Regions from separate parts of the Micromonospora sp. C97 genome, predicted to be linked through region 2. Evidence: riboswitches for the same ligand, from Rfam matches in the RefSeq annotation. Region 2 holds a riboswitch; the other holds the start of a gene.
What was found. Region 2 has a riboswitch for cobalamin ahead of cobN (cobaltochelatase subunit CobN). Riboswitches for the same ligand answer to the same signal wherever they lie in the genome.

Region 1 (7,141 bases), on a different contig from region 2:
CGAGGTCGATCATCGTCTCGTCGATCAGGGCCTGGTCCTCCGCGTCGAACCCGCGCACCGCGTCGGCGATCTCCCCGTTGACCGCGGCGACGGCCGCGCTCACCCCCTTGCCGTGAAAACGCGTCAGGTCCCCGTCGCGCCGCTCGACCGCCTCGTTGGCCCCCGTCGACGCGCCGGACGGAACGGCGGCCCGGCCGGTCGACCCGTCGGCGAGGACCACGTCGGCCTCCACCGTCGGGTTGCCCCTGCTGTCGAGGATCTGCCGACCCCGCACCCGACTGATTGCCGTCATCGCACACTCCCTGCTCAAGCTGCTGTTTCACCGCCAGACTGGCAGGAAACGGCGGCCCTGACACCGCGACGATGGACACGTTGACCCGTACCCCGGGGTGCGGGTTTAGGGTCGCGGGATGCGGGTGGGTGAGTTGGCACGACGGACCGGAACCACGGTCCGGGCACTGCGGTACTACGAGTCGGCCGGGCTGGTCGTGCCCCGGCGGTTGAGCAACGGCTACCGGGAGTACGACCCGATCGCGGTGCGGCTGGTCGCCCAGATCCGCGAGCTGATGGCGCTCGGCCTGACCGTCGAGGAGACCCGCCCGTTCGTCGAGTCGATCGCCGGTGGTGCCGACGACACCGACGTGTGCGCGGCGGCGGTGGCCACGTACCGCAGCACCATCACCAACCTGCAGGAACGGATCGGCAGGTTGACCGCCCAGCGCGACGCGTTGGACGCGCGCCTCGACGCCGCCGCGACCCAGGTCGTACCCGGCAGTCAGGTGGAGGGCGCCGACCCCACCGGGCTGGTCGGCGCCACGATGCCACAGCTGTCCTTCTACGGCACCGACGGCCGCCCGGTCGACCTTGGCGCGCTCGGCGCCGGACGCACCGTCATCTTCGTCTACCCGCTGACCGGGCGACCGGGCGTCGACCTGCCCAACGGGCTGTTGGAGATCCACGGCGCCCGGGGCAGCACCGAGCAGGCCGCCTGGTTCCGCGACCACCACGCGGAGCTGCGCGCCGCCGGCGCCGCCCGGGTGTACGGACTGTCCGCGCAGTCGACCGGCTACCAGCGGGAACTCGCGCACCGGCTGCGGCTGCCCTACCCGCTGATCCCCGACCCGAGGCTGACCCTGGCCGCCGCGCTGCGCCTGCCGACCCGTACCGCTGGCGACATGACACTCTACGAGCGGCTGACGTTGATCATTGCCGACGGCGTTGTCGAACACGTCTTCCACCCGATCCAGGACCCGGCGTCGCACCCCCTGCACGTGATGCGGTGGCTCACCAAGCGACGCCAGGCCCCCGGATCGGTTGCCGCCTAGAAGTCGTCGTCGAAGGCGACGGTGCCGCTCACCCCGACCTGGTACGCCGACACCCGCCGCTCGAAGAAGTTGGACAGCTCCTGCACGTCCTGCAACTCCATGAAGGCGAACGGGTTGCTCGACCCGTAGTGCGCCGGGATGCCGAGCTGGGCGAGGCGGCGGTCGGCGACGTGCTGGAGATACTCCCGCATGTCGGCCAGGGTCAGACCGGGCACGCCGCGACCCAACAGGTCCTCGGCGAACTGCACCTCACACTCGACGGCCTCGGTGAGCATCTGCCGGACCTGGTCGGCGAGGTCGTCGTCGAACAGGTCCGGCTCCTCGGCACGGACGGTGTCGACGACGTCGAACGCGAACGCCATGTGCATGGACTCGTCGCGGAACACCCAGTTGGTGCCGGAGGCGAGGCCGTGCAACAGGCCGCGCGAGCGCAGGAAGTAGACGTAGGCGAACGCGCCGTAGAAGAACAACCCTTCGATGCAGGCGGCGAAGCAGATCAGGTTCAGCAGGAACGTCCGCCGGTCGTCGCGGGTCCGCAGCTCCCGCAGGTCGCCCAGCGAGTCGATCCAGCGGAAGCAGAACTCGGCCTTGCGCCGGATCGAGGGGATGTTCTCGATCGCCGCGAAGGCCTCGAAACGTTCGGTCTCGTCGGGCACGTACGTGTCGAGCAGGTTGAGGTAGAACTGGACGTGCACCGCCTCCTCGAACAGCTGCCGGGACAGGTAGAGGCGGCCCTCGGGGCTGTTGACGTGCTGGTAGAGGTTGAGCACCAGGTTGTTGGCGACGATCGTGTCGCCGGTGGCGAAGAACGCCACCAGGCGGCTGACCAGGTGCCGTTCGGCCGGCGACAGTTTGTCCAGGTCGGCGAGGTCGGCGTGCAGGTCGACCTCCTCCACGGTCCAGGTGTTGCGGATGGCGTCGCGGAACCGGTCGAAGAAGTGCGGGTAGCGCATCGGGCGCAGGGTGAGGTCCATCCCGGGGTCGAGCAGCATGTGCGTGGTCCTCGTATCGGTGGTGGTGGCGTCGGCGGGGTTCACTGGCAGGCCTCGCACGACTCGGGGTTCTCCAGCGAGCAGGCCAACGCCTCCGCGTCGACGGCGACGGGCGAGACAGCGCCGACGGTGGCCTGCTGGATCCGGGTGGCGGGGCGCGAGCGCAGGTAGTACGTGGTCTTCAGGCCGGCCTTCCAGGCGTACAGGTACATCGAGGAGAGCTTGCCGATGGTCGGTGCGGCCAGAAACAGGTTCAGCGACTGGGACTGGTCGATGAACGGGGCGCGGGCGGCGGCCAGGTCGATCAACGCCCGCTGCGGCAGCTCCCACGCGGTGCGGAACAACTCCCGTACGCCAGCCGGCAGCTCGGCGATGTCCTGCACCGACCCCTCGGCCCGCTTGATCGCCGAACGGATCCGCTCGGTCCACAGACCGCGGGCCTTCAGCTCGCGTACCAGAGCGGTGTTGACCTGGAGGAACTCCCCCGACAGGGTTTCGCGCTTGAACAGGTTGGACACCTGCGGCTCGATGCACTCGTAGCACCCGGCGATCGAGGCGATGGTCGCGGTCGGCGCGACCGCCACCAGCAGTGAGTTACGCAGCCCGTGCGCCTCGACCCGCTCGCGCAGGGCATCCCAGCGGGCCGTCTGCGTACCCTCGACACCCCACAGGTCGGGCTGGAGCTGGCCCCGCGCGGCCCGGGTCTGCGGGTACGCCGGGTGCGCGCCGAAGTCGCGGGCCAGGTCGGCGGAGGTCTCCAGCGCGGTCAGGTACAGCTCCTCGCTGATCCGGGTGGACAGTTCCCGGGCGGCCGGCGAGTCGAAGGGCAGCCGCAGTGCGAAGAAGACGTCCTGCAGGCCCATCAGCCCGAGCCCGACCGGCCGCCAGCGGGGGTTGCTCGCCGCCGCCTGCGCGGTCGGGTAGTAGTTGATGTCGATGACCCGGTCGAGGAAGGTCACCGCGGTCCGCACCGTGGCGCGCAGCCGCTCCCAGTCGATGCCGCCGTCGCCGAGGTGGGCGGCGAGGTTCACCGAGCCCAGGTTGCACACGGCGGTCTCGGCGTCGCTGGACACCTCGACGATCTCGGTGCAGAGGTTGGACAGGTGCACCACGTTGCCCGGCTCGGCGGTCTGGTTGCACAGCCGGTTCGACGCGTCCTTGAAGGTCATCCAGCCGTTGCCGGTCTGGGCCAGGGTGCGCATCATCGTGCCGTACAGCTCCCGCGCCGGGACCTGCCGCACGTACCGGCCCTGCGCCTCGGCCTCCCGGTACGCGGCGTCGAACCGCTCCCCCCACAGGTCGGGCAGCTCGGGCACCTCGTGCGGGTCGAACAGCGACCACACCTCGTCGGCCTCGACCCGGCGCATGAACTCGTCCGGGATCCAGTTGGCCAGGTTCAGGTTGTGGGTGCGCCGGGCATCCTCGCCGGTGTTGTCCCGCAGGTGCAGGAACTCCTCGATGTCCGGGTGCCACGGCTCCAGGTAGACGCAGGCCGCGCCCTTGCGCCGGCCGCCCTGGTTGACCGCCGCCACGCTCGCGTCCAGGGTGCGCAGCCACGGCACGATCCCGTTGGACTGCCCGTTGGTGCCCCGGATCAGCGCGCCGCGGGAGCGGACCCGGGAGTACGCGATGCCGATGCCACCGGCGAACTTGGACAGGTTGGCGACCTGGGCGTACCGGGCGTAGATCGAGTCCAACTCGTCGAGCGGGGAGTCGACCAGGTAGCAGGAGGACATCTGGGTGTGCCGGGTCCCGGAGTTGAACAGGGTCGGTGAGCTGGGCAGGTAGGCCAGGCTGGACATCAGTCGGTAGAAGCCGACCGCCTCGTCCGCCGTACGGGACAGGCCGCAGGCCACCCGCAGCAGCCAGTACTGCGGGGTCTCCAGCACCAGTCGGCTGGTGGGGTGGCGCAGCAGGTACCTGTCGTACACGGTGCGCAGGCCGAAGTACTCGAACCGGCGGTCGCCGTCCGGGTCGACGGCGGCATCGAGGGTCGTGGCGTGTGCGGCGACGAACACGGCGGTGTCGTCACCGATCAGACCCTCGGCGTGGCTGACCCGGATCGCCGCGCTGAACGAGGTGATGCCCTGCCGGCGTACCTCCTTGTCGACGTAGCCGGCCAGCAGCCGCGCGGCAAGGCGGGAGTACTGCGGCTCCTCACCGATCATCTCAGCGGCGGTCTGGATGGAGAGCCGGTCCAGTTCGGCGGTGGTGGCGCCGTCGTAGAGGCCGCTGATGGTGCGGGTGGCCACCCGCATCGGGTCGACGTCGGTCAGGTCGTCGGCCCACCGCTCCACCGCCCGGACGATCTTGTTCACGTCCACGGGTTCGGTCGCGCCGTCGCGCTTGCGGACCCGCATGGGCGTCCGCCGCGCGGGCGTGTCGGCGCCGGCCGGGACTACCTGGGTGACTGTCACCACTCGCTCCTCGGAGTTCGAGACCTGGTGGCCCGGACGCGAGGAGACAGACACCGACGGACGCCACGCCGGCGCGGCGTGGGATCAGGTGGCGTCAGCCGTCCCACGCGGCCTCGGACCGCCGCGCACCCGGGTTCGGGTACGCGGCGCGCTGGCAGGTCTTCGGACTCGCGGGCACTACCGGGCTCGCCGGTCTCCTAGTGGCCGTCGCTTCCCAGGCCGATGGGTGGCCCAGTGCTGATGACGGCGGTCGTTCCCACTCACCGCTGCGGGACAGTCCCGGATTTCCACCGGGTTCCCTGTTGCCTCGACCGCGCCGGATGAGCGGCCGAACCAGCTGCGCTCGACACCATATATAGGGACGGAGCCGTTGTCACACCCCACATGTCGGTTTCGGGCGTGTCGGCGGCCAGCGCGGTGACCACCGTCACCACCCGGACCGCGCGCGCCACGCCGCAGGGCGCCGGCAACGGAGGCACCATTCTCCGCGCCGGTGTCGACAGTGGCCAGTGGGTCGACAGCCGACACAAACATCATATGTCTGGGTGTCCCTAGTGATCGACAACGTTGACGCGCTCAACGAGCCGTCCGTATACTCCCAGTGATCATCTGATCTTTAGCCTAGCCGGGCGAGGAGCGCATGCCGCAGATCACTGCCGTCACCGTCGAGGACGTCCGCTTCCCCACCTCCCTGACCGCTGACGGGTCAGACGCCATGAACAAGGACGGCGACTACTCGGCGGCCTACGTCGTGCTGCACACCGACGGCGTCGACGGCGCGGGCGCGCCGCTCGCGGGGCACGGGCTGACCTTCACCATCGGCCGTGGCAACGACATCGTCGCGGCGGCGGCGGTCCACCAGGCACAGCGCCTCGTGGGCCTGGACGTGGCGACGATGGCGGCGGACATGGGCGCTGTCTACCGCCTCCTGACCTCCGACTCGCAGCTGCGCTGGCTCGGCCCCGAGAAGGGCGTCGTCCACCTGTCGCTGGCGGCCGTGCTGAACGCGTCGTGGGACCTGGCCGCCCGGGTCGCCGACAAGCCACTGTGGCGACTGCTCGTCGACATGTCCCCCGAGCAACTCGTCGACATCGCGGACCTGCGCTACCTCTCCGACGCCCTGACCCGGGACGAGGCGCTGGCCATCCTGCGCGCCAAGGAGAGCACGAAGGCCGCCCGCCTCGCCGAACTCGACCGGACCGGCTACCCCGCCTACACCACCTCGGCGGGCTGGCTCGGCTACGGCGACGACAAGCTGCGCCGGCTGTGCCAGGAGGCGGTGGACAGCGGCTACGGCTACGTCAAGCTCAAGGTCGGCGCCAACCTCGACGACGACATCCGCCGCTGCGCGATCGCCCGGGAGATCCTCGGCCCGGACCGCAACCTGATGATCGACGCCAACCAGGTGTGGGATGTCGGCCAGGCCATCGAGTGGGTCAGCGCCCTCGCCCGGTTCAAGCCGCTCTGGATCGAGGAGCCGACCAGCCCCGACGACATCCTCGGCCACGCCGCCGTCCGCCGTGCCGTCGCTCCGATCGGCGTGGCCACCGGCGAGCACTGCCACAACCGGGTGATGTTCAAGCAGCTGTTCCAGGCCGAGGCCATCGATTTCTGCCAGCTCGACACCGGCAGGTTGGCCAGCATCAACGAGATCGTCGCCGTGCTGCTGCTCGCCGCGAAGTTCGACATCCCGGTGTGCCCCCACGCCGGCGGAGTCGGGCTGTGCGAGATGGTCCAACACGTCTCGGTGCTCGACTACGTGGCGATCTCGGGGGATCTCACCAACCGGGTCACCGAGTTCGTCGACCACCTGCACGAACACTTCACCGACCCGTGCATCATCCGTGACACCGGCTCGGGAAGCGGATACGTCCTGCCCAGCCAGCCCGGCTACTCCACCCGGATGCGTCAGGAGTCGGTCACGCTCTACCGGTTTCCCGACGGCCACTACTGGGCCGCGGCAGACCCGACTACCGTGTCATCTCCGGAGGCGTACGTGATCGCGGGTGGACAGGCCACCCCCGTCGGCCGCTAGGGGAAGCATGTCTCGCACAGACGAAGTGGTCAACGGCATCAAACGGATGATCCTCGAAGGGCAGTTCAGGCCCGGTGACCGGCTGCCCGTCGAGAAGGACCTCGCCGAGTCGCTCGGCGTCTCACGGGGCTCGCTGCGCGAGGGGATGTCCGCGCTGTCGATCCTCGGCATCGTCAACATCCGCCAGGGCGACGGCACCTACGTCACCAACCTCGACGCCCCGCAACTGCTGGCCCCGATGGGTTTCGTGGTCGACTTCCAGGGCCAGGGCGACCCGCGGCACATCCACACCGTCCGGCGACTGCTGGAGTGCGAGGCCGCCCGCTTGGCGGCCACCAGGATCACCGACGAGGCGTTGGCTCAGGCGGGGGA
Region 2 (7,141 bases):
CGAGGTCGTGACGGCGCGGGCCACCCAGAGGATCTTGTTGTTCGACCCGTCGTCGCGGACCTGCCGCAGCGGATGGGCGAACAGCACCGCCACGATGTCCCCCTTCGCGCCGAAGACGTGCGGAACCCGCGCGTCCCCGCTGAATCCGGCGTCCGCCCAGTCCGGCAGCGGCCCGGTCTCGACCCGCGAGCCGCAGCCCGTCGCGGCGCTCGCCGTGGTGGCGGCGGTGGTGGCCGTGGTGGCGCTCGCCGTGGCGGCGGTCGTGGCAGCCGGTGCGGCCGACCCGCCGCTGGTCGTGGCCGTGCACCCCGCCAACAGGACCACCGATGACACCAGCGTCAACCTGCCCCGTGAACCCATCCCTGCTCCTCCGGTACACCGGCCGCCACCTCGGGCTGGAACAGACCGGGCGACGGCGAATCGTCGTGTCTTCAGGACACCGCCCGGGCCGGCCCGGTTCCCTCAGCGCAGCGAGCGGGCGATCTCGATCGCCTCGGCCCTGGTGAGGTGGCCCTCCAGCCGGTAGCTCACCTCGTTGTCCTGCCAGATCAGGGTCGAGGCGGCCAGCCGGGCGGTCTCCCGGCGAATCCCACCCGCCCGGTCCACGTAGGACAGCACGTGTGGGCCGTCGACCCACACGGCGAAGTCGCCGTTGACCTGGACCCAGTTCGCGCCCGGCGGCGTGACCTCCTTGTGGAAGGCCAGGTCGAGGTGACCGTCGAACGCGTCGACGCGCAGCGCGCCCCCGTCGTAGAGCAGCGTCGCCACCCGGTACCTGCCGGTGGCGTCCGGATCGGCGACCAGCACCCGCTCGGGTGGGCCCAGCTTCGCCGGCAGGCGGATCGGAAACCGTACCGCCCGCTGCGCCTCGTCCAGGGCGACGACCCGCTGCCCGGGTAACGGCGACGCGGTGGCACCGGGCGGTGTCGGTGCGGGCGCGGTGGCGATGCTGACACCGGCGAAGCGCAGCAGCCCGGTGACAACGTCGGCGATGGCGGCCCGGGTCGGCGGCAACACCGCCACCAGCAGGGTGACGAGCGCCACCGCGGCGAGCGAACGCCACCGGCGCCGCCGGGGCGCGGGCGTGCTGAGTCGTACGCGGACGCGGGCGCTCACGTCGGGCGGATCGGGTGTGTCCAGCCAGGTGGACAGGTCCCGCAGTTCCCGTTCGAGGTCACCCATGTCGGACCTCCTCCCGGTCGAGCAGGGTGCGAAGCTTCGCCAGCGCCCTGGAGGTGCGCGACTTCACAGTGCCCCGGGGCCAGCCCAGCGTCGCCACCGTCTCCTCCTCGCTGAGATCGAGGAAGAACCGGCAGACGATCACCTCGCGGTCGCGTACCGGCAGTTGCCGTAGGGCCCGCACCAGCGACGCCCGGCGCTCCCCGGCGAGGACCGCGCCGACAGCGTCGTCCTCGGCGACCTCGGACGTGGGGTCCGCTGCCGCCGCCCGCAGCACGAGCCCGTCGCGCCGGCCCCGGGAGCGGTGCAGGTTGCGGGTCTCGTTGGCGACGATCGCCAGCAGCCACGACCGGAAGGACGCCTCGCCCCGGTAACGGGACAGCTTCCGGTACGCCTTCACGAACGCCTCCTGGATGACGTCCTCGGAGTCCGAGCCGGCACCGAGCAGCACCGCCGTCCGGTACGCGGACGCGGTGTGCCGGGTGACCAGGAGGTCGTACGCCTCCAGGTCACCGGCGCGAGCACGGGTGACGAGCGCCTCGTCGTCCAGGGCAGCCTCCGTTCGCATCACCCACATGACACCGCCCACCCGCCGCGGGTTCCACAGGGATTTCCGACCCGGATCAGCTCTCTCCCACCGGGCGTGCAGCCTATTGCCAGGAATCGGTGCTGCACTGGAGGGGCGTCGAGGAGAGGGGCGGGGCATGAGCTGGTTCAGTCGCCGGTCACGGGGTGCCGAGACGACCCCGACGAAGCTGGACCGGGAGGCGAACCGCGACGACCTCGCGGCGCTGGAGGCGTTCGTCGCCAGCCGGCGCGGGGTGGAGTTCTACCTGGAGCCGGAGACGACCGCCACGGACACCACGGTCGTGGCGATCGCCCACGACGGCGAGTGGATCCGTCGTCGTACCGGAACGCCCCGCGCGGCCGGGGCCATCGCCCGCAAGCACGCGGTGCCGTTGTACGAGGCGGCGCGCACCGGCTACCCGGAGCGGATGCGGGCGTGGAGTCGGGCCCACCCGGAACGTCACGCCCGCTGAGGTCAGGCGGCCTCGACGGCTGACCGGGCCTGCTCAGCCGTCATCGGCTCGGCGTGGCTGGAGACGTACCACAGGTAGTCGTCCCAGAGCAGTCGGCGGACCAGGTCCAGGTCGGGGCCGTCGTCGGGTCGGCGCAGGTGTGCCGGCGGCGGGTAGAAGCAGTCGCCGAGCAGCATGACGCCCGAGTCCGGCACCAGCACGACCGTCGAATCTGGGGCGTGGCCGCCGCCGACGTGCCGTAACCCGACGCCCACCGACAACTCGTCGACATCGGTGAAGGTCCGGGTTGGCGGCAGGATGGTGAAGTCCGCCCAGGAATCCATCGCACGGGCTCGCGCCCGGAAGCTCGGGCCGAGGCGGGGGTCGGCGCGTACCCGCTCGTCCAGATAGTGGTGACTCCAGGGCCGGGCAGCCTCAGCGCGTAGCAGCGGCACCGCCGTCTCGTGTCCGACGATCTCCACGCCGGGCCAGGCGCAAGCGCCCCAGACGTGGTCCCAGTGGTGGTGGGTGTAGACCAGCCAGCGGGGCCGTGGCAGCCCGGCTGCGGCGAGCGCGGCCTGGATCGCGCGGGCGTGCGTGGGGCTCTGCCCGGCGTCGATCATCACACTGCCGCGCTCGTCGGCCACGACGGCGACGCCGGCCTGGACCGCCTCGGGGTCGGGGTCGCCTGGACAGACCCAGACACGGCCGGCCAGGTGGTGGAACTGTGGGACGGCCATGGTGATCGATCTCCGACATTGATCGCGGTTCGCCGCTGTGGCGGTGCCGATCCTAGGTCAGCACGCCGTCGGGCACCGTCCTGCCGGACGATCGGCGCAGGCCAGGATGGGTTCGGCGGTCCTTTGCTCTGCTGCTCTGTACGCACCGGCGACGCCCCGTGCCTGGTGCACATAGGGCAGCAGAGCAAAGGGCGTCGCGCATCGATCTGGGGCGTCGCGAGGCGCGGAGCCGCATTCACGCCGATCGGCGAGGCTCGATCGGTGGTGTCCGCCTGGTGGGGCTGGACTGGCGTTGACCGGCGGCGCGGGGGTGTGGCAGCATTCGCAGCCTGACGGCAGTGAAGGAAGTCGGTGCGAATCCGACGCGGTCCCGCCACTGTCACCGGGGAGCGATCCCCCCTCGTGAGTCACGGCCGTGTGTCTGCGGTTGGAAGGCCGGGGGAGAGCGTCGATCCGGAAGCCAGGATACTTCGGCCGTCGGGACGTACCCCAGGGCGTGGACACCCGAGGAGGACCCGATGACGCATGGCGTCTCTGTGACCGACGATCACCGTCGCGAACCGAGCGGCGGACGCCCCGCCGCGCCCCGCCCCGGCCGCACTGACGCGCCGGCATCCGCACGCTCCCGCGCCGTTCACCGCTGAGTTCCCCACCGCGCCACCCGTCGCCGTCGGCCCCGCGCCGGTGAGCCGCCCGGGTCGCGGTGCCTGCTGAACCCCGCGCCCATCCCACGTCGCCAGCTCGCATCGGCGAGCGCGTCGACGTTACTTTCCGGAGCCTGCCGTGCGCATCCTGCTGCTCTCCACCGCCGACACCGACCTGCTGGCCGCCCGCGCCAGCGGCGCCGACTACCGGTTGGCCAACCCCGCGCGGGTCACCGTCGACGAGGTGCCCGCCCTGCTCGACGGGGTCGCCCTCGTCGTCGTACGCCTGCTCGGCGGTCGGCAGGCGTGGCCGGACGGCCTCGCCGCGGTGCTCGCGACCGGCGTGCCGACGGTGGTGCTCGGCGGCGAGGCGACACCCGACGCGGAGCTGATGGCCAGCTCCACCGTGCCGTCCGGTGTCGCGACCCAGGCGCTGGCGTACCTGGTCGAGGGCGGCCCGGACAACCTGGGGCAGTTGGCGCGGTTCCTCTCCGACACGGTGCTGCTCACCGGTGAGGGGTTCGCCCCGCCCGCGCGCACCCCGGCGTACGGGGTGCACGGCGCGCACCTGGCCGACCCGTACCGGCCCACAGTGGGGATCGTCTTCTACCGGGCACACGCGTTGGCCGGCAACACCGGCTTCATCGACGTGCTGGTCGAGGCGGTCCGGGCGGCCGGCGGCAACCCGCTGCCGATCTTCTGCGGCTCCCTGCGCGGGCTGACCGCCGACGCCGGCCCGCTCGGGCTCTTCGCCCGCTGTGACGCGCTGCTGGTCACCGTGCTCGCGGCTGGCGGTGCGGTCGCCGCCGACGCCTCCGGCGGCGGCGACGAGGACGCCTGGGACGTCGGCGTCCTGGCCGCCCTGGACGTGCCGATCATCCAGGCGCTCTGTCTCACCAGCACCCGGGCGCAGTGGGCCGACAGCGACGCCGGGCTGTCCCCGTTGGACGCCGCCATGCAGGTGGCCATCCCCGAGTTCGACGGCCGGATCGTCACCGTGCCGTTCTCGTTCAAGCAGATCGACGCCGACGGGCTCTCGGTCTACGCCGCCGACCCCGAGCGGGCCGCCCGGGTCGCCGGGATCGCGGTGCGCCACGCCCGGCTGCGGTACGTGCCGGCCGCCGACAAGCGCGTCGCCGTGGTGCTCAGCTCGTACCCGACGAAGCACTCCCGGGTCGGCAACGCGGTCGGCCTGGACACCCCGGCGTCGGCGGTCCGGTTGTTCGCCGCGCTCGCGGACGCCGGCTACCACCTGGGCGACGGCCCGGTGCCCACCGACGGCGACGCGCTGATCCACGCGCTGATCGCCGCCGGTGGCCACGACGTGGAGTGGCTCACCCCCGAGCAGTTGGCCGGCGCCGAGGCCCGGATACCGGGGCAGACGTACCGGCGTTGGTTCGACCAGGTCCCGGCCGAGCTGCGGGAGCGGATCAGGGAACACTGGGGTGAGCCGCCCGGCGAGCTGTACACCGACGGCGACGACATCGTGCTCGCCGGGCTGCGCTTCGGCAACGTGGTGCTGCTGATCCAGCCGCCGCGCGGCTTCGGGGAGAACCCGATCGCGATCTACCACGACCCGGACCTGCCGCCGAGTCACCACTACCTGGCCGCGTACCGCTGGTTGACCGCGCCGGTCGCGGACGGCGGCTTCGGCGCGGACGCCGTGGTGCACCTGGGCAAGCACGGCACCCTGGAGTGGCTGCCCGGCAAGGGCCTCGGCCTGGCCGCCAACTGCGCGCCCGACGCGGTCCTCGGCGACCTGCCGCTGGTGTACCCGTTCATCGTCAACGACCCCGGTGAGGGCACCCAGGCCAAGCGGCGGGCGCACGCCGTGGTCGTCGACCACCTGGTCCCGCCGATGGCCCGCGCCGAGACCTACGGCGACCTGGCCAAACTGGAGCAACTGCTCGACGAGTACGCCACCGTGCAGGCCCTCGACCCGGCCAAGGTGCCCACCGTGCGGGCCCAGATCTGGGACCTGGTGCGCGCCGCCGAGCTGCACCACGACCTGCACGCCGAGGCGATGCCCGACCCGGACGACTTCGACGACTTCGTGCTGCACCTCGACGGGTACCTCTGCGAGGTCAAGGACGTGCAGATCCGCGACGGGCTGCACATCCTCGCCGACGCGCCCACCGGCGAGGCACTGGTCAACCTGGTCCTGGCGGTGCTGCGCGCCCCGCAGATCTGGGGCGGCGCCCGCGCGCTGCCCGGTCTGCGGCAGGCCCTGGCCGCCGCGTACTCCCTCGACGAGCAGGAACTGCTCGCGACGCCGGGACAGCGACTGGCGCTGCCCACGGCGCTCACCGACGTGGTGGACGGGCCGGCCGGCACCGCCGCCGACGCGATCGACCTCATCGAAGCGCTCGCGCGGCGGTTGGTCGTCGGCATGGAGGCCCAGGGCTGGGCGGTGGACGCCGCCGACGCCGTGGTGGCGGAGGCGACCGGGCGACCGATCCCGGACGCCGCCGCGGTGCTGCGCTTCGCCGCCACCGAGCTGGTGCCCCGCCTGGACCGGACCACCGACGAGCTGACCCACACCCTCGGCGCGCTCGACGGGAGGTTCGTGCCGCCCGGCCCGTCCGGCTCACCCACCCGGGGCCTGGTCAACGTGCTGCCCACCGGCCGCAACTTCTACTCCGTCGACCCGAAGGCCATCCCCAGCCGCAACGCCTGGGACGTCGGGGTGGCCCTCGCCGACTCGCTGCTGGCCCGGCACCTCGCCGACACCGGCGGGTACCCCCGGTCGGTCGGGTTGACAGTGTGGGGCACCAGCGCCATGCGGACCCAGGGTGACGACATCGCCGAGGTGCTCGCGTTGCTGGGCTGCCGGCCGGTCTGGGACGAGCGGTCCCGGCGGGTCACCGGCATCGCTGTGGTGCCGACCGCCGAGCTGGGCCGGCCGCGCGTCGACGTCACGGTGCGCATCTCCGGTTTCTTCCGCGACGCGTTCCCGCACGTCGTGGCGCTGCTCGACGACGCCGTCCGGCGGGTCGCCGCCCTGGACGAGCCGGACGAGGAGAACTACCTGCGCGCGCACGTCGCCGCCGACCTCGCCGAGCACGGCGACGAGCGGCGGGCCACCGCCCGGATCTTCGGCTCCAAGCCCGGCGCGTACGGGGCGGGGCTGCTGCCCCTGATCGACGCCCGCACCTGGCGCAGCGACGCCGACCTGGCCGAGGTGTACGCGGTGTGGGGCGGCTACGCGTACGGCCGGGGCCTGGACGGGCGGGAGGCGCGCGCCGACATGGAACGCTCGTTCGCCCGGATCGCGGTGGCGGTGAAGAACCAGGACACCCGCGAGCACGACATCGTCGACTCCGACGACTACTTCCAGTACCACGGCGGGATGGTGGCGATGGTCCGCCACCTCACCGGCACGTCACCGGCGGCGTACGTGGGGGACTCGGCGATGCCGCACGACGTGCGCACCCGCACGTTGGGCGAGGAGACCCGGCGGGTGTTCCGGGCCCGGGTGGTCAACCCGAAGTGGATCGCCGCGATGCGCCGGCACGGCTACAAGGGCGCGTTCGAGCTGGCGGCCACAGTGGACTACCTG

Region 1: another riboswitch for cobalamin. It lies ahead of KBX26_RS31005 (ribonucleoside-diphosphate reductase subunit alpha); the one in region 2 lies ahead of cobN (cobaltochelatase subunit CobN).

Annotation. Positions count from the first base shown of each region.
Region 1 is NZ_JAGPXU010000043.1:8,009-15,149, reverse strand. Features, by position in the region: gene eno (phosphopyruvate hydratase) at 1-292, opposite strand, end outside; gene KBX26_RS31015 (MerR family transcriptional regulator) at 411-1,325, shown strand; gene KBX26_RS31010 (ribonucleotide-diphosphate reductase subunit beta) at 1,322-2,317, opposite strand; gene KBX26_RS31005 (ribonucleoside-diphosphate reductase subunit alpha) at 2,359-4,677, opposite strand; cobalamin riboswitch at 4,870-5,087, opposite strand; gene KBX26_RS31000 (enolase C-terminal domain-like protein) at 5,375-6,769, shown strand; gene KBX26_RS30995 (FadR/GntR family transcriptional regulator) at 6,777-7,141, shown strand, end outside.
Region 2 is NZ_JAGPXU010000014.1:78,922-86,062, forward strand. Features, by position in the region: gene KBX26_RS19550 (hypothetical protein) at 1-333, opposite strand, end outside; gene KBX26_RS19555 (hypothetical protein) at 463-1,182, opposite strand; gene KBX26_RS19560 (RNA polymerase sigma factor) at 1,175-1,747, opposite strand; gene KBX26_RS19565 (hypothetical protein) at 1,884-2,219, shown strand; gene KBX26_RS19570 (MBL fold metallo-hydrolase) at 2,222-2,938, opposite strand; cobalamin riboswitch at 3,280-3,409, shown strand; gene cobN (cobaltochelatase subunit CobN) at 3,722-7,141, shown strand, end outside.